Regions from separate parts of the Mycobacterium sp. E2327 genome, predicted to be linked through region 4. Evidence: riboswitches for the same ligand, from Rfam matches in the RefSeq annotation. Region 4 holds a riboswitch; each other region holds the start of a gene.
What was found. A riboswitch is a leader RNA that binds a small molecule or an ion and turns the genes downstream of it on or off. The one in region 4 is predicted to bind magnesium.
Positions count from the first base shown of each region.

Region 1 (6,369 bases), on a different contig from region 4:
CTTCGAGAAATCTCGTCGAATTTTTTTGTGCGAGCTGGCAACTCCGCCGCAACGCGCAAAAAACCCACCGACCCCCGGATCGAAGCCCACCCGTAAGAACATGGCGCGATCAGCAGCGTAGCGGCTTCGCTTCTCACGCGTGGAAAAATCGTGCGAACGTACAAAAATTTAACAATGCCCTGGCCAGGGCCGGTCTACGTCGGGCTTGGTCGAAGGCCCAGACGCATACTTTTGGGACGGTATTTGGCCATAACGGCGTACCGCCGTCGCCCCCAGAGGCGCTGTCCGCCAAGGTGTCCGGCGTTTACCAGCCCGAACGGGCATGACCAGGGGCGTTGTCAGCGCGAGGCGCCGAGGGCGGGCTGAGGCAGCCCGACCCGCGTGGGTCGAGACGGAGACCAAATTGGGCGCACCGATGACCTGCATCGAGGATGCGTAATCACGCCATGCTAGGGGCTATTGCGAAACTCCGCAGGGAAATCGCTGAAATCTTTAAGATTGCAAGTTAAGTCCCAACTGAATTGTGGCGAGATTCATACTTTGTCGTGATTGGCGTGTCCGGTTCGGGACCGAACCGTGGCGGCTGGAGGAGGGCGTGGGCGCCGTCCAGGGGGACCGATCACGGTCCGATCACGGCAGCCCGCGGCTTTGAATTCATTCGCTGGCGAGGGACGGGCCGGGCCCGCGCGGCGAGCCGGCCCGAAGCCGTCGGCGTCGGGGTATCCACGTGGGCGTCAACGGCATTCGCGCGCGCGGCCCCGGCGCAGCTCGCGCCGGAACCGCGGTTTTCACCGCCCGGTTCCGCGTTGCGGCGTTGGGGCTCCGGGCTTTTCGTTCATGATTGTTCGCCTCCGACGGCTGCTGCCGCTGGCTACCATTGCCGGTGAACGCGAGGTGTCCACCAGTGGACGGAGTGCTCACACCATGACCCCACCTATTGGGCAAGCTCGGGTCCCCCGACTGCCGCTTGACGTGGCCAAAGCCGCCGCCGACGAGGCCGCGGTACCCGACTACATGGCGGAGCTCAGCATCTTCCAGGTTCTGCTCAACCATCCGCCGCTGGCGCGCGGCATCAACGACTTGCTGGCCACAATGCTCTGGCACGGCGCCCTGGACCCGCGGCTGCGCGAGCTGGTCATCATGCGGATCGGCTGGCTCACCGCGTGCGATTACGAGTGGACGCAGCACTGGCGGGTCGCGTCGGGGTTGGGCGTGAGCGCCGACGACCTCGTCGGCGTGCGCGATTGGCGCGGGTATGAGGGCTTCGGGCCGGCCGAGCGCGCGGTGCTGGCGGCCACCGACGACGTGGTGCGCGACGGCGCGGTGAGCGCCGAGAGCTGGGCCGCCTGCGAGCGCGAATTGCACGGCGATACAACGGTTCTCATCGAGCTGACCACCGCCATCGGGGCGTGGCGAATGGTTTCGTCGATCCTGCGCAGCCTCCAGGTCCCCTTGGAAGAGGGCGTGGCCAGCTGGCCGCCGGACGGCCGGTCGCCCTAACCGATTGACTTATCAGTCAGTAACTCTTAGCGTCGGGCGATGCGAACCAGGGTCGCCGAGATGCTCGGCGTTGAGTTTCCGATCTGCGCCTTCAGCCACTGTCGCGACGTGGTGGCCGCGGTAACCAACGCCGGCGGGTTCGGGATCCTCGGCGCCGTCGCGCACAGTCCGCAGCGCCTGCGCACCGAGCTCACCTGGATCGAGGAGCAGACGGGCGGCAAGCCCTACGGCGTCGACCTGCTGTTGCCGCCCAAGTACGTCGGTGCCGAGCAGGGCGGGATCGACGCCAAACAGGCGCGCGAGCTGCTGCCCGAGGAGCACCGCGCGTTCGTCGAGGACATCCTGTCCCGTTACGGCGTCGTGGTCCCCGCCGAGGAGCCGAGGGCGTCGGCCGGGGGCCTGAACATCTCGCCCAAGGGCTACGAGCCGCTGCTCGACGTGGCGTTCGAGCACGACATCCGCCTGATCGCCAGCGCGCTCGGGCCGCCGCCCGCCGACCTCGTCCAGCGTGCCCATGACCGGGGCGTCGTGGTGGCCGCGCTCGCGGGCACCACGCAACACGCGCGGCGGCACGCTGCCGCGGGCGTGGACCTGATCGTCGCGCAGGGCACCGAGGCGGGCGGCCACACCGGCGAGGTCGCGACCATGGTGCTGGTCCCCGAGGTGGTGGACGCCGTGTCGCCGGTCCCGGTTCTCGCGGCCGGCGGGATCGCGCGGGGCCGCCAGGTCGCCGCCGCCCTGGCGCTGGGGGCCGAAGGGGTGTGGTGCGGCTCGGTGTGGCTGACCACCGAAGAGGCCGAGACGGTCCCCGTGGTCACGGAGAAGTTCTTGGCGGCGAGCTCCTCGGACACGGTGCGCTCCCGGTCGATGACCGGGAAGCCGGCGCGGATGCTACGCACGGCCTGGACCGACGAGTGGGAGCGGCCCGACACCCCCGATCCGCTCGGCATGCCGCTGCAGACCGCGCTGGTCACCGGCTCTCAGGTGCGCATCAACCAGGCCGCGACCAATCCGGACTCCAAGGCGCGTGAGCTGGCGACGTACTTCGTCGGCCAGGTGGTCGGTTCGCTCGACCGGGTCCGCCCGGTCCGCTCGGTGGTGCTCGACATGGTGGAGGAGTTCATCGACACCATCGGCCGGCTCGATGGCCTGGTCGGTCCGTGACCAGCGCAACCCGCCGGCGCCGCGCGGTCAGCGACGAGGACAAGTCGCAGCGGCGCGAGCAGATCATGTCGGCCGCCAAAGAAGTGTTCGCGCGCAAGGGTTTTCATGCGACGACGATTGCCGACATCGCGAAGCGGGCCGGTCTGGCCTACGGCTCGGTCTATTGGTACTTCGACTCCAAGGACGAGCTCTTCCACGCGTTGATGGCGGCCGAGGAGGGCGCGCTGCGCGCCCATGTCGCTGCGGCGTTGGGGGCGCCGGGCGGGAACGCCGGGCAGGAGGAGTCGCTTCGGGTCGCGGTGCGGGCGACGCTGGAGTTCTTCGAGTCCGACAAGGCGACGGTCAAGCTGTTGTTGCGGGATCCTTGCGCGCTGGGCGAGCGCTTCGAAAAACATCTCGGCGGGATCTACGAGCGGTTCATCGACGACATCGAAAGCTTCATCGTCGCCGCCCAGGAGCGCGGCGAGGTGGTCACCGCCCCGCCGCGCATGGTGGCGTACACCCTTGCCGCGCTGGTGGGCCAGCTGGCGCAACGGCGGCTGAGCACCGACGACGACGTCACCGCTGCTCAGGTGGCCGATTTTGTGGTGGCGCTGGTGCTCGACGGGCTACGCCCGCGCGGCGGTGCAGCTTGTTAAATCCTGTGTGCCCGCGTAATGACTGCATAAAGATTCGGGCACACGGACGAGATCACATTGACCGTGTCGTGGCGGTCATGCATGATCGGTCGCGTATGCACCTCGTTAGGTGAGGCGTCTACACGAATACAGGCCACTGACCCCGAACGTCGAAAGACGCCCCGGGTCAGGACAGCTCCTCCCGGCTTAAGGGTTGAGCCCAGGTGGCTTCCGAGGAATCGGACACGTCGTGTAGTGCCAAAGCTCTGACGAGAGGGGTGCGGTTCTCCGGCGGTTCGCCGGTTTCTGTACTCCTTTTGGTGCGCGTGGATCGCGCGGGCAACCGCACGCGTCGTGACGTCGAGGAGGTGAGGGACGTATGAGTTCCAGCGATAGTCCGGATCGAAGTCCGGGCTGTGTTCCGTCCCGATCCGACCTGAAGCGCGACGTTCTCGGTTGAGTCGCCAACGCTAATCGGCTTACCCGCCAAGCGTTCTCGGATCGGAACCACAACGGGATGGGACACGTCAGTCCAGTCAACGTTCGTTTGAGTTCCGTCAGGAGACGATCATGACCGCAGTTCTGCACGACGAAGTCGTAACCGTCGCGCCCGCCCGCAAGCTGACCGTGGTGCGCGACACGACCCCGGCCCCCGCGCCCAAGAAGGCCACGCGTCGTGAGGGCACGACCATCGTCATCAGCGACCCGCTGGTGGACGGCGCCGCCCACTTCTTGGCCATCGGCGTGCGTCACGTGTACGCCGCGCTGTGGCGCGTTGGCGTGCTCGATGTCCGGGCCTAAGTGGCGATCACAAGCGCGGCGGAGCCGGGCGCAGTGGGTCGCCACCATCGGCACAACGCCTCCAAGGGGCTACCCGGTCGCAGGTCTTCCCTGAGACCAGGTAACCCCTTGGAGTGCAGGGTTTGAGTAGAATCGAGACACTGGCATCGATCCGGCGATCACCGGGGAGCCTTCGGAAGAACGGCCGGCAGGCTCAGTAGAACCGAACGGGTAGGCCCGTCACAGCCCTCATCGAGCGGTCGCGTGAGAGCGCGGCAAGCGGGGTGGTACCGCGGCGCTCGCGCACCTTGCGCGTCGTCGTCCCCGGCCTGAGCATGATGGCCACAGGAGACGACACAGATCGTGACCGAGAACGCTGACGTCAAGGCGTACCCGAAGCTGGCCGGCGGTGCGCCCGATTTTCCGGCGCTCGAAGTCGAGGTTCTCGACTACTGGGCGCGCGACGACACCTTCCGCGCCAGCATCGCCCGCCGCGACGGCGCCCCGGAGTACGTGTTCTACGACGGGCCGCCGTTCGCCAACGGGCTGCCCCACTACGGTCACCTGCTCACCGGGTATGTCAAGGACATCGTGCCGCGGTATCGCACCATGCGCGGCTACAAAGTGGAGCGCCGGTTCGGCTGGGACACGCACGGGCTGCCCGCCGAACTGGAAGTCGAACGCCAGCTAGGCATCAACGACAAGTCCCAGATCGACGACATGGGAATCGCCGCGTTCAACGATGCCTGCCGCGAATCGGTGCTGCGCTACACCGACGAGTGGCAGGCCTACGTGACGCGCCAGGCCCGCTGGGTCGACTTCGACAACGACTACAAGACGCTGGATCCCAGCTACATGGAGTCGGTGATCTGGGCGTTCAAACAGCTGTGGGACAAGGGCCTGGCGTATGAGGGCTATCGGGTGCTGCCGTACTGCTGGCGCGACGAAACCCCGCTGTCCAACCACGAATTGCGGATGGACGACGACGTCTACCAGAGCCGCCAGGACCCGGCCCTGACCGTCGGTTTCAAGGTAACCGGGGGTGAGCTCGACGGTGCCTATCTGTTGGTGTGGACGACGACACCGTGGACGCTGCCGTCGAACCTCGCGGTGGCCGTGAACCCCGAGGTGACCTATGTGGCGGTCGAGGCGGACGGCCGCCGCTTCGTGCTGGCGGAGGCGCGGCTGGCCGCGTACGCGCGCGAGTTGGGTGAAGAGCCGGACGTGCTGGGTACCTATCGGGGCGCGGACCTGCTGGGTCTGCGCTACGTTCCGCCGTTCCCGTATTTCATGGACACCCCCCACGCATTCCGGGTGCTGCCCGGAGACTTCGTGACCACCGAGGACGGCACCGGCATCGTGCACATGGCGCCGGCCTACGGCGAGGACGACATGGCGACCTGTGATGCGGCCGGCATCGTGCCCGTCACCCCGGTCGATTCGAAGGGCCGGTTCGACGCAAGCGTCCCGGATTACCAGGGGCAGCGCGTTTTTGACGCGAATCCGCACATCATCCGCGACCTGAAGAACGGCAGCGGTCCGGCGGCGGCCAACGGCGCCGTGCTGGTCCGCCACGAGACCTACGAGCACCCCTACCCGCACTGCTGGCGGTGCCGCAATCCGCTGATCTACCGGGCGGTGTCGTCGTGGTTCGTCGCGGTCACCGAATTCCGCGACCGCATGGTCGAACTCAACCAGCAGATCACCTGGTACCCCGAACACGTCAAGGACGGGCAGTTCGGAAAGTGGCTGCAGGGCGCGCGGGACTGGTCGATCTCGCGAAACCGCTACTGGGGCACGCCGATTCCGGTGTGGAAGTCCGATGATCCGGCCTACCCGCGGGTCGACGTGTACGGCAGCCTCGACGAGCTGGAACGCGACTTCGGGGTGCGTCCCACCAACTTGCACCGGCCCTACATCGACGAGCTGACTCGGCCCAACCCCGACGATTCCACGGGGCGCAGCACGATGCGGCGCATCCCCGACGTGCTCGACGTGTGGTTCGATTCGGGCTCGATGCCGTATGCGCAGGTGCATTACCCGTTCGAAAACCGCGACTGGTTCGACGGGCACTACCCGGGCGACTTCATCGTCGAGTACATCGGCCAGACACGCGGCTGGTTCTACACCCTGCACGTCCTGGCCACCGCGCTGTTCGACCGTCCGGCGTTCAAAACATGTGTCGCGCACGGCATCGTGCTCGGCTCCGACGGCCAGAAGATGAGCAAGTCGCTGCGCAACTACCCCGACGTCTCGGAGGTGTTCGATCGCGACGGCTCCGACGCGATGCGGTGGTTCCTGATGGCCT
Region 1 covers NZ_LZKE01000107.1:40,206-46,574, reverse strand. Annotated here, with positions in the region: gene A5712_RS12530 (carboxymuconolactone decarboxylase family protein) at 937-1,500, shown strand; gene A5712_RS12525 (nitronate monooxygenase family protein) at 1,540-2,664, shown strand; gene A5712_RS12520 (TetR/AcrR family transcriptional regulator) at 2,661-3,302, shown strand; M-box (ykoK) riboswitch at 3,397-3,566, shown strand; gene A5712_RS12515 (Rv1535 family protein) at 3,852-4,082, shown strand; gene ileS (isoleucine--tRNA ligase) at 4,425-6,369, shown strand, end outside.
Region 1: it holds a riboswitch for magnesium, as region 4 does, so the genes downstream of both, A5712_RS12515 (Rv1535 family protein) here and A5712_RS08340 (PE family protein) in region 4, are expected to answer to the same signal.

Region 2 (4,681 bases), on a different contig from region 4:
CGGCCGCAATTGCTTTCGGTGGCCCCCGCTCGCATTTCGATTCCCGCCGCGGTCCGGGACCCCCGTCGGGTTCTATGAGCTTTCTATTAATTTTCGGTGGATGAGCGGTTCGCATTGCCGGGCGTCGGCACCGGTGCCACCATGATCCTCAATGCTCATCGCCGAGCACAGTTTCCCCGCGGAAATGGGTCTTAAGAAGGGGATTTAGGTCTATCGTCGCAAGACGCCTAGAAATCAGGCGGCTTTTGCCCCACACATGGTTTCGCCGGGGGTCTCGTCCCGATTCGGGCAACCGTGGCGCACTTCCGTGAGCGCCCTGGCCACGACGGGAGGTGGGCGTACTGGCCGAATTGACCGTTAACGCATGAGAACAACGACCGTTTCTTTCCGATCCGGTCGTGGCGCGCTGGCCGCCGTTTGAATCGGCAACACCCGACATAGCTCGGCGGCCGCCTGCCCGTAGCCGGGTCGGACTATCCGCTCTTTAAAGGAGAAGTCCGATGTATTTCTTTGTAACACAACGGAAATCACAGCGCAACGCGACCATGCTGGCCGCCAAAACCGTGACGGCCGGTTAAGGGGGTGGCGGCAATGGATTTCGGAGCACTCCCACCGGAAATCAACTCCGCCCGGATGTATGCCGGGCCGGGCTCGGCGCCGATGATGGCCGCCGCGACGGCCTGGGCCGCGCTCGGTGCGGAGCTCGGTTCGACGGCGGCCTCATACGACGCGGTCATCACCGGGCTGACGAGCGAGGAGTGGATGGGGCCGGCCTCCGCCTCGATGGGCGCCGCCGCGGAGCCGTATGTCCAGTGGATGACCAGCACCGGGGGACTCTCCCAGCAGGCGTCCGCTCAGGCGGCGGCCGCGGCGGCGGCCTACGAGGCGGCGTTCGCGATGACGGTGCCCCCGGCGGAGGTGGCGGCCAACCGGGCCCTGCTCGCGGCGCTGGTTGCGACGAACTTCCTCGGGCAGAACACCCCGGCGATCGCGGCCACGGAGGCCCAGTACGGCGAGATGTGGGCCCAGGACGCGGCGGCGATGTACGGCTATGCGGGGAGCTCGGCGGCGGCCTCCACGCTGACGCCGTTCGATCCACCGATCCAGACCACCAATCCGGCCGGGCAGGCCGCCCAGGCCGCGGCGGTCAGCCAAGCCACCGGCACCGCGGCGGGCACCGGATCCCAGACGATGGACCAGCTGTTGTCCGCGATACCGACTGCGCTGCAAGGACTCTCGTCACCGGTCTCGGCCGCCGCGAATCCCGCGGCCAGCATCCCGGGGGCGGGATTCCTCGACGCCATCCTGAATTTTTTGGACGGTGCGGACGGCAACGCGATCGGGACCTTCTTGAACTCCTCGTTCGTCAACGGGTTCGTATCGGCCGGGTACGTGAGCCCCGCCATCATCGAACCGGCAGTTACGGCCGCGATGTCGGACATCAACGCGGTGGCGGTCTCCTCGACGCCCGGCGCCACCGCGCTGCCACCGATGGGCGCCGGCGCCGGGAATCCGGGATGGTTGCCGCTGTTGACGCCTGGGGCCGCCCCGGCAGGCATAGCGGGCGACCTGAGCGGAGCGATTTCGGGCGGCACGAATCAGGCGACGCTGGTCGGTCGGTTGTCCGTGCCCCAAGCCTGGACGGCGGCCGCCCAGGTGGAGAACCACGCGGGGGCGACGTTCGCCGGGGGTGGCTGGACCAACGCCGTCGGCCCGGGCGCCGGCGCGGTGCAGGCCGGCCCGGGAGCGATTCCCGGTATGCCGGGCATGCCCGCCGCCACGGCCGGAGGTGGCTACGGCCACGGCCCCCGCTACGGCTTCCGCGTGACGGTGATGCCGCGTCCGCCGGCCGCCGGGTGACAACGGGCTTGTTGCGAGCGTGTGGCAGTTGGTTTGACTGATCTACCGTCCGGGTGCCACGATGGCCTGTGCAAGCACCTCGCTAGGTGAGGCGTCTGCACGGATACAGGCCACTGACCTCGAACGTCGAAAGACGCCCAGGGTCAGGACAGCTCTTCCCGGCTTAAGGGTTGAGCCCAAGTGGCTTCCGGCTCAGATCGGATACGCCGTGTGGTGCCAAAGCTCTGACGAGAGGGGTGCGGTCTCCGGGAGTTTCAGCCCGGGCCCTTCTCCCCGGTGTGCGACATAACGGCATCCCCGTGTGCCCAGGCTGTGAGGAGGTGAGAGCGAAATGAGTCTCGACGATAGTCCGTATTCCAAATCGACCATTTCGGTTCGATCCGGCCCCGGCCCCTTTCTGACCGTCTGAACGGCTAACCCCGACAGACCTCGTACGGACGCGTCCGCCCTAGCGGACCGCGTCCGTGAATTGCGCTGAAACCAGCCACAATTGCCGGCCGGCACGGGTCACCCTCTTTCCGCGAGGAGTAGTCCGATGTCGCTTGTCTTCGCACGTCCGGCGGACTTCGCCGTAGCCACAACACAATCAGCACCCACGCCACCCGCGCGGCCCATTAGGGGAAGGGGCCAACGATGACCGCTGCACTCGATTTCGCACTGCTCCCACCGGAAGTGAACTCCGGCCGGATGTACTCCGGAGCGGGCTCGGGCCCGATGCTGGCCGCCGCGTCGGCCTGGCACGGGCTCGCCGCCGAATTGCGCTCCACCGCAATGTCTTACGGCGCGGTGCTGACGGCGCTGACCGGTGAAGAATGGCACGGCCCGGCGTCGGTGGCGATGGCCGCCGCCGCCGCTCCATACGCGGCCTGGCTGGGCACGACGGCCGAGCAGGCCGAGCAGACCGCCGCACAGGCCGAGGGCGCCGCGGCGGCCTACGAGGCCGCCTTCGCCCAGACGGTGCCGCCGCCCGTCATCGCGGCCAACCGCGCCCAGCTGATGGCGCTGATCGCCACCAACATCCTCGGTCAGAACACCCCGGCGATCGCGGCGACGGAGGCCCAGTACGCCGAAATGTGGGCCCAAGACGCGGCCGCGATGTACGGCTACGCCGCCTCGTCGGCGGTCGCCGCCCAGCTGAGCCAGTTCAGCGAGCCGCAGCAGACGACCAGCCCCGGTGGGCCTGACGCACAGTCGGCCGCGGTGGCCCAGGCCATCGCCACTCCGGCCGGGGCGCAACAGGGCACGCTGGCACAGCTGATGTCCACGCTGCCCTCCGCACTGCAGGGGCTGGCGTCGCCGGCATCGGCGCAGACGCCTGCGTCGGAGATCGTGGGCCTGTTGACGGGATCCGGGTCGGGATCCGCCACGCTGGACGGCCTTTGGGCACAGTGGGGGCCCAACGCCAACATCTGGAACACCGCCTTCTCGTCCGGGTTCTACATGCCCAGCAACACGCTGGCCCCATTCCTGGGCCTGCTGGGCCAGGGGGCCGCCGCGGGCGACGCGGCCGACGCCGCGGGCCAAGCGGTCGGCGACGCGATCGGTGCGGCGGCGGCCGGTCCTGCCGTCGAGGGCGTCGGCAATGCCGTGGCGGCCGGCGTCGGCCACGCGCCGATGATCGGCGCGCTGTCGGTGCCGCCGAGCTGGACCGCGCCCGCGCCGCTGGCCGGCCCGCTGGCCTCGTCGCTCGGCGGCACGCCCATGGTGGCACCCCCGGCCATGGCGGCCGGCATGCCCGGCATGCCGATCGGGGCCACGGGTGCGCAACCCTACGGGCGCGCCGTGCCGCAATACGGCTTCCGTCCTACCTTCGTCTCGCGGCCCCCGGCGGCCGGCTAGAGCTCACCTCACACGGGTTACTCGCGCGGATTGAGCTTTCCGCAACCTCGCGATCATGCCTCGCGGGCGCCTGTCCGGGGTGATGAGCACCGCAAATCGGCCGCATCCGGCTCACAGCAAACTTCCAGCAGCAAATCAGCGTTCCACCAGCGGCAAATGCGTACGCTAGGTGAAATTCAGGGAAGCACCAGATGACGAAAAACTATCCACTCGGCGAAGGAGTCGCTGAGGATGCCAGGGCCAAGGCGAACGCGCGCTGGCAAAGGATGCCGACGGTCCGGAGCAACGTGGCGAACGCCGACGGCGCTGTCGGCCCGACCTGGGATTAATTGAATTTCACAAGAATCACGGTGAGCGCTCGAGCCAACCCCCGCGACAAGCGCTGGCGAACTCGAGAACTATTGGCATTAAGACAGTGCATACTTGTCGAATATGTTAATTGCTTAACGGTGTGGAATAGCGGCGAATGCGGGCACATTAATTGTTGCGCCGCGTTAGCAACGATTAACGGCCGGCAGCCGCCGGTCGTCTAGCCTATTATGCGAAAAGTACGGCAAACTTCAGCCCCATTTCTGGCCGGTTGCTGGGAATCGGCTACTGATAACCTGGACAACGTCTTTTGGGGTGGCAGGCGTTAGCTGACCAGCAGCATTCTCACAGGCATATTCGAGCGGTGACACTTGTCGTTTACTTTACTATTACATCCCTGGAACGTGCCACGAATACGTTCCAATCACGATGATCGCTACATTAGGCAGCGCCGCCTGAACGCCGGGCGGACCGCCGCCGCTGACACATTGTGATTAGGAGTGTGGAACCCTGTCGTCCTCATACACGTCCAATCAATGCGTGAATTCAACAGCGGATTCCATGGATTCCATTAGAGCTGCCGCGCGGTTGCGGACGGGCCGGCAAGCCGCGCCTAACATGGCGGCCACTCGAGGGGAGCGGAGTAAATAGATGTTGGATTTCGGGGCGCTAC
Region 2 covers NZ_LZKE01000233.1:8,113-12,793, forward strand. Annotated here, with positions in the region: gene A5712_RS27120 (PPE family protein) at 592-1,860, shown strand; M-box (ykoK) riboswitch at 1,932-2,103, shown strand; gene A5712_RS27125 (PPE family protein) at 2,494-3,699, shown strand; partial or broken gene A5712_RS27130 (PPE family protein) at 4,663-4,681, shown strand, end outside.
Region 2: it holds a riboswitch for magnesium, as region 4 does, so the genes downstream of both, A5712_RS27125 (PPE family protein) here and A5712_RS08340 (PE family protein) in region 4, are expected to answer to the same signal.

Region 3 (6,369 bases), on a different contig from region 4:
CAGCGTGGTGATGGACTCGCGGACCATCGGCATCCCGCTGAGTTCGCCCGAGGGATACAAGATCACGGCGCAGTATGCCGTCCGGGTCACCTGGAGCGGCGTGTATGTGCACTCGGCCCCGTGGTCGGTCGATTCGCAGGGCCACGCGAACGTCAGCCACGGATGCATCAACCTCAGCCCGGATAATGCCGCTTGGTATTTCAACCAGGTCAACGTCGGCGACCCCATTCAGGTCGTGGCCTGAGCGCCTCGCGCGCAAGGCATTCCGCGCGCAAGACCTTCCGCGCGGGTTAGGCGGGCAATCCGCCCTTGATGGCCGCGTCCTGCTTGCGGCCGACATCGGTCGCGACGCCTGGGTCGATGGGATCGTTGGGCGCGCTGTCGAATTCGAGGTTGACGAGTGCCTTGCCCTCGTTGAAGAGCAGCACCGTGATGGCCTGGGAATTGCCCGGAGCGGTGCCGGAGATCATCGCGCCGTTGGAGCCGATATCGATCGGCTGCCAGGTCCCGCTGACCTTGCCCGCGTAGTTGGCCTTGGTGTTCTCGACTCCCGCCGCGGCCACCTTCGGATCGGCGACGATCAGGATCGTGTCGCCGATCCGGCGGCTGTTGTCGGCATTGGCGAACAGTTGCGCGACGCCCGCGGCGTTGTTCGGGTTGAGCACCGGCGGTTGGGGAGTGGTGAAGTCGCCGCCGATGTCGCTGGCCTTGATCAGCAAGTTGCTGTAATCGGTCTGCTGTCCGGGCGACGGGCTCGTCACCGCGCTCGAACTGGTCGGGCCACTGCCCGGTAGCGATGTGGAGGGCGAACTGTGGTGGTAGTCACCGCAGCCGGTGGTTGCGGCGCCGACGACCGTGGCGACCGCCCAGCCGGCGACGCTGATCCGAGCGAGCTCCATGGGTTCCCTCCCTGTCCAGTCCGCGGCGCCTGACGCTACTGCGAAATGCGGGCAGGAACAAGAGCAGGCCACGCCTATGCTGGCGGGGGCGAGGCCTATTCGTGGCGTGAGGGGGAAAGATGACGGCAGGAACGGCGCGAGCAGTACGGTTCGACCGTTATGGGGGCCGCGACGTCCTCTACGTGGCGGACGTGGACATGCCGTCGCCCGGCCCGGACGAGGTCGTGGTCGAGGTTCGCGCCGCCGGGATCAATCCCGGCGAGGCCGCCATCCGAAGCGGTGCCATGCATGACATGTTCCCCGCCACCTTTCCGTCCGGCGAGGGCAGCGACCTTGCCGGGGTGGTGACCGCCGTGGGACCGGGAGTGACGGCGTTTTCCGTCGGCGACGAAGTTCTTGGGTTCAGCTTCCGCCGCTCCAGCCACGCCACGCATACCGCCGTCCCGGTTGATCAACTAATTCGCAAGCCTCCCGAATTGAGTTGGGAGGTCGCGGGTTCGCTGTACGTGGTCGGCGTGACGGCCTACGCCGCCGTTCGCGCCGTCGACCCCAAACCGGGCGAGACGGTCGCCGTTTCGGCGGCGGCGGGAGGGGTCGGCAGCCTCGTCGTGCAGCTCTTGGTCCTGCGCAAGGCGGTGGTGCTCGGTATCGCCGGGCCCGGCAACGCCGACTGGCTACGCGCCCACGGCGTCACCCCGGTCGAGTACGGCGACGGCCTGGCCGACCGGCTGCGAGAGGCGGCGCCCGGCGGGATCGACGCGCTCATCGATCTGTTCGGCCCCGACTACGTCCAGCTCGCCGTGGATCTCGGCGTCGCGCCCGATCGGATCGAGACCATCATCTCGTTCCAGAAGGCCGGCGAGGTCGGCGCCAAGACCGAGGGCAGTGTGGACGCGTCGACGCCGGAAGTGCTCGCCGAGATGGCCGACCTGATCGCCACCGGCACCATCGATTTCGAGGTCGCCGGCAGCTACCCGCTGGATCACGTCGCCAACGCCTTCGAGGAACTCGAAAAGCGGCACACCCGTGGCAAAATCGTGCTGCTGCCGAACGGTTGACTCACAGCGACGTGGCCGGCTCGATGATGCCGGCCTGCACGATCTTGATGATCACGAACACGACGGCCACGACCAGATAGCCCCGCAGGGTCAACAGCCCGGCCCGCCGGATCGGCGACATCACCGGCCTGTCCAGCATGGCGAGGTTGGGGGTCTGCCAGTGCGCCCGGTCCTGCCGGCGCACCGCCCGCCGCTCGGCGCGCGTGAGGAGCGGCGCGTCGTCGAGTTCGTCAACCTCCTCGGGATCCAGGCCACCGCCGAGCGTCCCCGCAACGGCTTCCGCGTCGCGCCGGTCCCGGTGCCACCGGCCAGCGACGATCGCGACGGCCCCGCCCACGATCCCGATCGCGGCACCGACCGCGAGACCGGCCTCGATGGTGCCCGTGGACAGGCCCGGGAAGAAGGTCGTCGCGGTCAGCGCAAGCGACAAGACCACCAGACACCACACGACGGCCCACGCGATGATGTTCTGCCGCACCGTGTTTACCCACGGCCCGAGCACCGCCCGGTCGTTGCAGAGCAGGACCAGGAACACCGTCGCCGAGGGCAGCAGGACGCCCGCGAGGGCCTGCACGCCCTGGGTCACCAGGCCCAGGACATGGTCCGGGCTGAACGCGACGGCGGCGGACACCGCCAGCAACACGGCGTACCCGCCGTAGAACAGCGGAGCCTCGCTGACCTTCCAATGCAGCGAGTGCCGCTTGCCCAACGCGTCACCGACGGCATACGTGGTGGCCAGCCCGATCGCGTTGGCGCCGATCAAGGACGCGTCCAGCAGGATGATCGCGAACAGCGCGCCCACCGTCCCGCCGAGATGCCGGGCCAGGCCCGCGGCCACCGCACCCGCGTCGGTGAAGCCGCCGACGTCGCCGGTGCCGGCCAACCCGAACGCGGTCACCGCCATCAGGGCCGTCGCGCCGACCATGACGACGACGATCCCGATGATCAGATCGGCTCGGGCATAAGCGATCCAGCGGGTAGTGATGCGCTTGTCCACCACATTGGACTGCTGAAAGAACAGCTGCCACGGCGCGACCGTGGTGCCCACTATCGCGACGACGAGCAACAGCACGGTGGAGTTGAGCCCGCCCGGGAACTGCGGCACCAGCCCGCCCGCCGTTCCTTTCAGCGTGGGGTGCGCCATCAACACCATCGGAATGATGAGCACGTTCACCGCGATCAGCAGGAACATCAGGCCCTCCCAGCGGCGGAACGAGCCCCCGGCCACCACGGCGAACAGCAATACCGCGGCGGCCGGGATCGCGATCGCCTTGGGGCAGCCCAAGAACCCGAGTGCCAGTGCTACTCCGATGAATTCGGTGACGATCGTCAGCGCGTTGAGGATCAGCAGATCACCGACGCTGAAGGCGCCCCAGAACTTGCCGAACCGCTCGAAGATCAGCCGCGCGTGGCCGACCCGGGTGACCGCGCCCAGCCGCAGCACCATCTCCTGGTTCACGTACAGCACGGGGATCAGCATTGCCAGCGTCCACAGCAGCCCCATCCCGTAGTTCTGCCCCGCCTGCGCGTACGTCGCGACGCCGCCGGCATCGTTGTCCCCGACCATCACGATCAGCCCGGGGCCGGTGATGACCATCAGCGTCCGCAGCCGCCGCCAGCGGCCACCGCTACCCGGGTGTGCGGCGTCCCGGTGGATGCGGCCGAAGGCGCCGACGATGTCGCCGGCGTGCGCCGAATCCAGCACGGCTTGGCTTGGCGCCTCGGACGTACCCAGGTCGCCGCGGGGCTCGGTCGAGATCGACGTCATCGAATCCTCGCTATCTCCGAACAGGTTCGGGCTCGGGCTAGCGAATCACCGCCGGTTGCCGTCCGGCGGATGGCCGCCCAGCGAGGCCGAGATGACCGCGATCGGCGTCCGCGAGACATAGAGGTTGGCCCGCTCCTGCGGAGTCAGCGTGCTGCGCGCGTGCAGCTTGCCGACCAAGAGTCGGCCGATTCGTAGCATCGACCGGCCGCGTCCCCGCTGCGGACCGGTAAGGCGTTGTGCAACAACAAAAGCCATGATCGTCTCCTGTCGGGAGGTCCGATCGGCTCCTGGCATGACCCTAGGCGCCCGCAATGCGCTTGCTGCGCAGCGGTATTGGTCGCCCGAGGAAATCAGGCGGCGAAGAGAATGCCGGAACCGGATCGGGACAAGACGGAATTGGGATACGGACTGTCGCCGGGACTCATCTCGCCCTCACCTCCTCACGGCCGGGACACACGCGGGTGTCGTCACATTCACCTGAACGGAAGAGGCGAAATGACCGGCGGAGCACCACCGGTCGCACCCCTCTCGTCGGAGCTTCGGCACTGCACGGCGTATCCGAAAGTTCCGGAAGCCACTTGGGCTCAACCCTTGGGTCCGGGAAGAGCTGTCCTGACCCGGGGCGTCTCTCGACGTTCGGGGTCAGTGGCCTGTATCCGTGCAGACGCCTCACCTACCGAGGTGCTTGCCCGTCCATCTTGCACCGCGACCCAATGGGCGTCAAATTACTTTACGCAACCATTACGTTGGTTTCTGTTAACCCACGGGCCCATCGACCGTCGCGACTACGCTCGAAACCATGGCTAATACTTTGCAGGCGCCCAAGGTCGCGACGGTGCTCGACCGGATGTACACCGAAACGAAAAATCAAATGTCGCGGTTGCGGGAAAGGATCGGCGATTTCGACCGGCCGATGAGCGCGCAGGAGCGCGCCGACGCGATGAGCGAGTTTTACATTCCGGTGACACCGGAATCCGGCCGCCTGCTCTACGCGCTGGTGCGGGCGACCCGGCCGGCCACGATCGTCGAGTTCGGCATGTCCTTCGGAATCTCCGCGGTTCACCTGGCCGCGGCGGTACGCGACAACGGCACCGGCCGGGTGGTGACCACCGAGCTCAGCGCCAGCAAGATCGCCGCGGCCAAACAGACGTTCGCCGAGACCGGCCTGGACGACGTGATCACCATTCTGGAAGGAGACGCCCTGACCACGCTGGACAAGCTCGACGGTTCGGTCGATTTCGTCCTGCTCGACGGGTGGAAGGACCTCTACCTTCCGGTGATCGAGCTACTCGAACCGCGCCTGTCGACCGGCGCGCTGATCGTCGCCGACAACGCCAGCGCCGCGGACACCCAGCCCTACCTCGACCGGGTGCGCGACCCGGACAACGGCTACGTCAGCTTCAACTTCCTCGTCCGGGAAAGCGACAGCATGGAAATCAGCTGCCGCACCGGCGATTAGGCGCCTAGCGCAGGGATTCCTCGAGCCAGGGCGTCAGCCATTTCACCCCTTCGGGGGTGAGGTGGACGCCGTCGCTGCGCACCTTGATGCCGTCGACCTTGGTCGTGTAAACGCCGTCCGGGCACAGCTTCTTGTTGAGGTCGAGGATTTGGACGCCGGTGTGCTGGGCGATCGTCTTGCGCAGCATGGCATTCCAGAGGTTGACCCGGTCGGGCTGGTCCTCCGGATACAGCCGGCCGTCCGGCTTCTCACCGCCCCGGCTGTACGGCACCGTCGCCACCACCACACGAACACCGTTGGCGCTCAGGATGTTCAGCGCTCGCTGCAACTCGCCGTTGAGGTAAGCGTCGAAGGTCGGATCGCCGATATGTGTCCATTGCCCCTCGTTGACCCGATCGACCGTCTCCCAGCGGCCGATGATCAACAGCGCGACGTCTGGCTGGTCCTGGCCGAGCTGCGCCGACCACCTGATGGGCCAGCCGTCGCATTCGGGCCGCTGCTCAAGGGTTTGGCCGATGTACCGATAGGGCGTGCCGCGCACCAGGCTGCAGCCGATGACGGTGTGGTCGAGGAACGCGAAGCCGGGCGTCGGCGGCAGGTAGTGCATCCAGGTCCACCCGATCGAGTCGCCGAACACCGAAACGGTGAAGGGCCGGTGGGGATCGCGGGGCGCGGGGCGGCCACCGCCCGGCGGGGAAGGCGAGACCGCGGCCACCGCCGAGACCCCCGGGGGCAGGCCCTCGCGCAGGCCGGGCCCGGTGCCCACCGGGACCACCAACAGCGTCACCGCGGCGGCGCTGGCCACGGTCGCCGCCGCGAGCGGCAACAGCGGCACCCGCGCCGGCCGCCACCGGCGGATCGGTTGTTCGATCAGCCACCAGGACGCGGCGGCGACCACCACCGTGGCGGCGCACCGCGCGCCGAACAGCGGCAGGCCGGACCATCCGGTGCGTTCACCGCTGAGGGCCAAAAAGATCGGCCAGTGCCACAGGTACACGCCGTAGGAGATGGTGCCCAGCCACACCAGCGGACGCAGGGCCAGGATGCGGGCGATGGCGCCGCGCTGTTCCATCGCCACCGGGGCGACCACGAGGACGGACGCGACCGCGACCCCGATCAGCAGGCCGTGGCGAAACTCACCGGCGCGGCCCGACGCGAAGTGGGTCGCCGCCGCCAACCCGGCCA
Region 3 covers NZ_LZKE01000242.1:51,400-57,768, reverse strand. Annotated here, with positions in the region: gene A5712_RS27850 (L,D-transpeptidase family protein) at 1-244, shown strand, start outside; gene A5712_RS27845 (hypothetical protein) at 291-899, opposite strand; gene A5712_RS27840 (NADP-dependent oxidoreductase) at 1,019-1,957, shown strand; gene A5712_RS27835 (NRAMP family divalent metal transporter) at 1,959-3,725, opposite strand; gene A5712_RS31145 (hypothetical protein) at 3,771-3,980, opposite strand; M-box (ykoK) riboswitch at 4,242-4,413, opposite strand; gene A5712_RS27830 (O-methyltransferase) at 4,525-5,184, shown strand; gene A5712_RS27825 (acyltransferase family protein) at 5,189-6,369, opposite strand, start outside.
Region 3: it holds a riboswitch for magnesium, as region 4 does, so the genes downstream of both, A5712_RS31145 (hypothetical protein) here and A5712_RS08340 (PE family protein) in region 4, are expected to answer to the same signal.

Region 4 (6,369 bases):
CTTGGGATCCGGTGGTGTGTCCACGGTGCGCCAGCGGCACACGAAAACACGGGCATGCCAAATACACTCGTGAATTGCTCGCGCTTGATGATTCGCCGCTGGCAACAGCCCGACTGCGGCCGCCAACACAAATGCCGTGATCACCGAAATGCCGTGCCCACGAATATTGGAACGCACCACAGCGGCGTTGTTCGCTGGCTTTAATGACATTGATCATCACCACAGTGGCCGCCGAATTGGCGTGCTGACGACCGGCCACTGACCCCCGCAGGGTCCGCGCCAGCCCGTTCCGACCCTTTGTTACCAAAGAGGTTGCACGCCCCGGGAATTCGTAACATTGCGTAATATTTTGTTAACGAATTCGAGGACCTCCAGGGGCGAAAGCCCTTATTGAGCCGACGGTTTGAAGAGTCTGACCGTGCGATGCGCTGCCCGAGTGAATCAATGGCCACGAATTCCAGTGTTTTTGGGAAGTCGGCTCCTCTCAAGTCGGGCGATTCAACACATATGAAACACATATATGTCCACTCAAATGTGAGTCAGCGAGGCCCGAATTATTTGAGAACTCTATGAATTCCGTGACAATCCGGTGTGTAGTTGGGAGGATGTGAGCATATGACCGCAACGTCGGGATACGCACGCAGCGAGCGCCCACGCCAAGCCATCCTTGGTCAGCTGCCCAGGATTTACCGTGCCGATGGCTCACCGATCCGTGTCTTGCTGGTTGACGACGAGCCCGCGCTGACCAACTTGGTGAAGATGGCGCTGCATTACGAGGGCTGGGTGGTCGACATCGCCCACAACGGCCGCGAGGCCATCGCGAAGTTCGAAAACGTCATTCCCGACGTGCTGGTGCTCGACATCATGCTTCCCGACGTGGACGGCCTGCGGATTCTGCAGCGGATCCGCGAATCCGACGCCTACACCCCCACGCTGTTCCTCACCGCCCGCGATTCGGTCATGGACCGCGTCACCGGCCTGACCGCGGGCGCGGACGACTACATGACCAAGCCGTTCAGCCTCGAGGAGCTTGTCGCGCGACTGCGCGGCCTGCTGCGCCGCTCTACCCAGCAGACCCCGCCGGCGGCCGAGACCCTGAAAATCGGCGACCTACATGTCGACACCGCCAGCCGGGAGGTCACCCGCGGCGGCACCCCGATATCGCTCTCGTCAACCGAGTTCGAATTGCTGCGGTTCCTCATGCGCAATCCCCGGCGCGCGCTGAGCCGCACCGAAATCCTCGACCGCGTCTGGAATTACGACTTCGCCGGCCGAACCAGCATCGTGGATCTGTACATCTCGTACCTCAGGAAGAAGATCGACTCCGGCCGGGAGCCCATGATCCATACCGTCCGCGGCGTTGGGTACATGCTGCGACCGCCCGAATGACCGGCGAGCCGAATACCAGATCCAGGGACCTTTCGCGGTGGCTGCCCCATTCGCTGCGCCGCCAGTTGCTATTGGGCGTGCTGGCCGTGGTCAGCGTGGTGCTCGTAACGGTCGGCATCGTCTCGGTGCTGAGCCTGCGCGGCTATGTGACGGCGATGAGCGATGCCGACGTTGCCCAATCCCTTGACGCGCTGAGCAATTCGTACACGAGATACCGAAACGGCGACCACGGTCCGACGCGCGGGGGCACCGAATCCATCGGGCAGGCGATGCTGGAGTTCACCGATCAAACGCCAGGCAACGTCATAGCCGTGCTGCACGACGGCGTCGTGATCGGCTCGGCGGTCTTTTCCGAAGCCGAGGCGCGACCCGCACCGGCCGACGCGGTGCACGCCATCGAGTCCCAGCCCTGGCCCGAAGACGCCCCGCCGCGGACCGAGAAGCTGGGCAGCCTCGGCTCTTATCGCGTCGACAGCCGGGCCTACGGATCCGACCTGTTGGTCGTCGGCGTATCGCAAGCGCGGGCCAACCAGATCATCGCCCGCAAGAACATCACCACCACGGCACTTATCGCGGCCGCCCTTGCGATCACGGCGGGGCTGACCATCTGGGTGGTCGGGATCACCCTTCGCCCGCTGCGCCGGCTCGCCGCCACCGCCGCCGAAGTCGCCGCCATGCCGCTGACCGACGACCACCGAATCAGCGTCCGGGTGCAGCCCAATGACACCGACCCCGACAACGAGGTCGGCGTCGTCGGGCACACGCTGAACCGGTTGCTGGACAACGTGGACAGCGCGTTGGCGCATCGCGCCGACTCCGACTTGCGGATGCGCCAATTCATCACCGACGCCAGCCACGAGTTGCGCACCCCGCTGGCGGCGATTCAGGGGTATGCCGAGCTGACCCGCCAAGACAGCTCGGCGCTGCCGGCGACCACCGAATACGCGCTGGCCCGCATCGAGTCGGAGGCGCGGCGCATGGCGGTGCTCGTCGACGAGATGCTGCTGCTCTCGCGCCTGGGCGAGGGCCAGGACCTGCAGACCCAGGACGTCGACCTCGCGGACCTCGTGGTCAACGCCGTGAACGACGCGGCGGTCGCGGCGCCGACCCACTTCTGGGTCAAAGACCTTCCCGACGAGCCGGTTTGGGTTCGCGGCGACCACGCCCGGCTCCACCAATTGGTCAGCAACCTGCTCAGCAACGCCCGGGTGCACACGCCGCCGGGCGTCACGGTGACGACCGGGATCACCTGCCGGCGCCGCGGCACGGAACCGCCCTACGTCGAACTGACCGTCGCCGACGACGGCCCGGGCATCGACGCGGATCTCCTGCCCCGGTTGTTCGAGCGGTTCGCGCGCGCCGACGCGGCGCGGTCCAACGGCTCGGGCATCGGGCTGGGCCTGGCCATCGTGAGCTCGATCGTCAAGGCCCACCACGGCTCGGTGACCGCCGAATCCGCCAATGGCCGAACGGTTTTCCGGGTGCGGCTGCCGATGATCGAAAATCCGGCGCTGGATATCGATTAGCAAACGAATCGGGCAGGCTTTTGGCGCCGCCGGAATGGCAAATCGCCCAAGGGTTGCCGATGCGACTGGGTGGTCGCAGGAGCCCACGGATGCGCCGGTGCGTATGTGTCCAGCACGTGAACTGTTTAGAACGCGTGGTCCTGAAAAGTTGACTCGCCGGTTCGCGAGTGCCACCATGGCCAATGCAAGCACCTCGCTAGGTGAGGCGTCTGCACGGATACAGGCCACTGACCTCGAACGTCGAAAGACGCCCAGGGTCAGGACAGCTCCTCCCGGATTAAGGGTTGAGCCCAAGTGGCTTCCGGCTCCTATCGGGCCGGATACGCCGTGTGGTGCCGAAGCTCTGACGAGAGGGGTGCCGTGCTCAGGTGTTCTGGCCTGGGCATTTCTCCCCGCTGTGCAAGGTTTGGCATCCCCGTATGCCCTGGCCGCGAGGAGGTGAGAGCGGAATGAGTCCCGACGATAGTCCTTATCCGAGGTCGACGACCATTTCGTTGCGATCCGGTCCCGGCTCGTTTTCGCAGCTGTAATCGGCTGATCCCACAAGTTTTGTCCGCGCGTCACCGCTCGGCGGGTTTGTCTTCGGCGTGCGCGGAAATCAATCCTCCGGGGTTGCCAACTGGCCAGTGCCTGGCCTTTGGCGTGAGGAGATGCCCTATGCCGCTTGCAGTTCCACGCCCATAAGCAACGAGCTACCACGTCCCGCCACCTGGGCCGACTTGGATCCGCGAGGGGTCCTTTGAACCGCGTCAGCGCCTTACCGACTATTCGCTAGGAGAACTCCGATGGCTTTTGTCACTGCTCGGCCGGAATCGCTGGCCGCCGCCGCCACTCGCTTGCAACAGATCGGCTCGACGCTGGAAGCTCAAAATGCTGCAACAGCAGCGCCGATGACCGGGGTCGTGCCCTCGGCTGCCGACGAGGTGTCGGTTATTACGGCGGCAAAGTTCGCCACGCACGCGCAGGCGTTTCAAACCCTGAGCGCCCAGGCCGCCGTGATGCACCAGATGTTCGTCGCCACCATGCAGACCAGCGCCGACTCGTACGCCGCAACCGAGGCGGCCAACGCGGCCGCCGCACGTTGAATACCTAGGGGGGATCGTGATCGACTTCGCCGCATTGCCGCCCGAAATCAATTCGGCCAGAATGTATTCGGGCCCTGGGTCAGGGCCCATGCTGGCCGCGGCCTCGGCCTGGAACTCGATGGCCGCTGAAATGCGTTCCGCTGCGTCATCTTACGACTCCGTGATGTCGGAGCTCACCTGCTCGGATTGGTTCGGCCCGTCATCGATGTCGATGTTTGCATCGGCCGTACCGTACCTGGAGTGGCTCAGCACCACCGCCACCCAGGCCGAGCAAGCGGGCAGCCAAGCCCAAGCCGCCGTCACCGCCTACGAGTCAGCATTCGCCATGACGGTTCCCCCGGCGGTCGTCGCGGCCAACCGCGCCCAGCTCGCCGCACTCGTGGCGACGAATGTTTTCGGCCAAAACACGCCGGCGATTGCGGCCACTGAGGCCCAGTACGCGGAAATGTGGGCGCAGGATGCCGCCGCGATGAACGGTTACGCCGGCGCAGCGGGCGTCGCAGCCCAACTGACGCCATTTACCGCGCCGCAGTCCCCCACTCACTCCGACGGAATTGCCAACCAGGCCAACGCCGTTGCCCAAGCCGCCGAAACACCGGCCGGCAATGCGCAGTCGATAGTGTCCTCGGCAGCCTCCAGCAACCCCGGCGGGATATTGGGGGCATTGGAAGGCGTGCTGGCTACCGGTTCCGATGCGTCGTCGCCGTTCCACGGACTGGCCACTGTCCTGAACGGCAGCAACGGCTCGGCCCTCGGGTCCTTCTTGAATTCCAATTTCCTGAGCACTTCGGTGCTGAACGGAGCGATGGCCGGGGGCCCGTTCAATCCACAGAGCATCCTGACCAACATTGCCGGCTTCAGCTCCGTATTCCCTAAGGCGACCGCGGCGCCGGCGGACATCGGCGCGGGCGCGGCTTCGGCCGCGAGTGCGGCGGACTCTGCGGGACTGACCGGCATCAGCGCCGCCGGCTCGGGCGCCATGGGCCAGGCGCATTTGGTCGGCGCGGTCTCCGTGCCGCCCAGCTGGACCGGTGCAGCCACGATCACCCCTGCCGAAGCCGCGTTGCCTGCCACCGGACTCAGCGATATCGGTTCGGGCGGCGCGGGTGGGCCCGGAGCGTATGCGGCGCCGATGGCGGGCGCGGCCAGGCGGCTACGCAGAGCGATTCCCAAGTACGGGTTCAAGCCCGTTGTGATGCCACGTCCGCCTGCCGCGGGATAACAGGATTTCGAAGGAGAGCGTCATGATCGATTTCGCGTCATTACCGCCGGAGATCAACTCGGCCAGAATGTATTCGGGTCCCGGATCAGCGTCCATGCTGGCCGCTGCCTCGGCCTGGCACACGGTGGCCGCTGAAATGCGTTCTGCAGCTGTTAATTACGGCTCGGTTGTTTCGAGGTTGACCGGCGAGAGTTGGTTTGGCCCGTCGTCCACGCTGATGACGGCCGCGATCGGACCGTACCTCGACTGGCTGAGCGCCACCGCTACCCAGGCCGAGCAGGCAGGCATCCAAGCCAACGCGGCCGCAGCCGCCTACGAGTCCGCGTTCGCCATGACCGTGCCGCCCACGGTCATCACGGCGAACCGCGCGCACCTGTCGAATCTGGTGGCCACCAACCTCTTCGGTCAAAACACCGCGGCGATCGCGGCCACGGAGGTCCAATACGCGGAAATGTGGGCTCAAGATGCCGCCGCGATGAACGGCTATGCCACCGCCTCTACCGCGGCGACGCAATTGACTTCGTTCAGCTCACCGCAATCCACCACCAACGCCGGCGGAGTGGCCTCCCAAGCTAACGCGGTTGGCCAAGCCGCCAACGCGTCGACCACCCCCGATGTGGCGGCGGCGCTGGCGAACATACCGGTGCTCGGCGGGATCACCGCGCCCGGCTCTAATCAAGCCACCACAGGGCTTGCCGGGCTCCTGAACGACCTGGACGGGTCCAACAATGCGCTGCTGGGCAGCTTCCTGTCCGACGCCTCGACCTCGGGCATCAGCAACGCATTCACCACCAATGGGATTCTCAACCCCACGACATTCGTCGACAACGCATCGGCGTACGCCTTCATGAACACCGGCGGTGACAACGCGGCGACCGGTGCGGCGGACGCGGCTGGCGGCGCAGCCGCGGCTGAGACGGCCGGCGTGCACAGCGCGGCCGCGGCCGGGATGGGAGAGGCGAACCTGGTTGGGTCCCTGTCCGTACCACCCGCCTGGGCCGCGAGCGGGGCGACGATCAACCCGACCGCACTGACAACGACCCAGATGGGGGCGGGCGCGTATCAGAGCCTGGGCGCCACCCCGATGGTGATGGAGGACGTGGGGCCGATGGGCGTGCCCGGCATGCCGCTGGGCGGGGCCGTGGAC
Region 4 covers NZ_LZKE01000069.1:1,805-8,173, forward strand. Annotated here, with positions in the region: gene A5712_RS08330 (response regulator transcription factor) at 616-1,389, shown strand; gene A5712_RS08335 (cell wall metabolism sensor histidine kinase WalK) at 1,386-2,915, shown strand; M-box (ykoK) riboswitch at 3,101-3,277, shown strand; gene A5712_RS08340 (PE family protein) at 3,701-4,000, shown strand; gene A5712_RS08345 (PPE family protein) at 4,017-5,222, shown strand; gene A5712_RS08350 (PPE family protein) at 5,245-6,369, shown strand, end outside.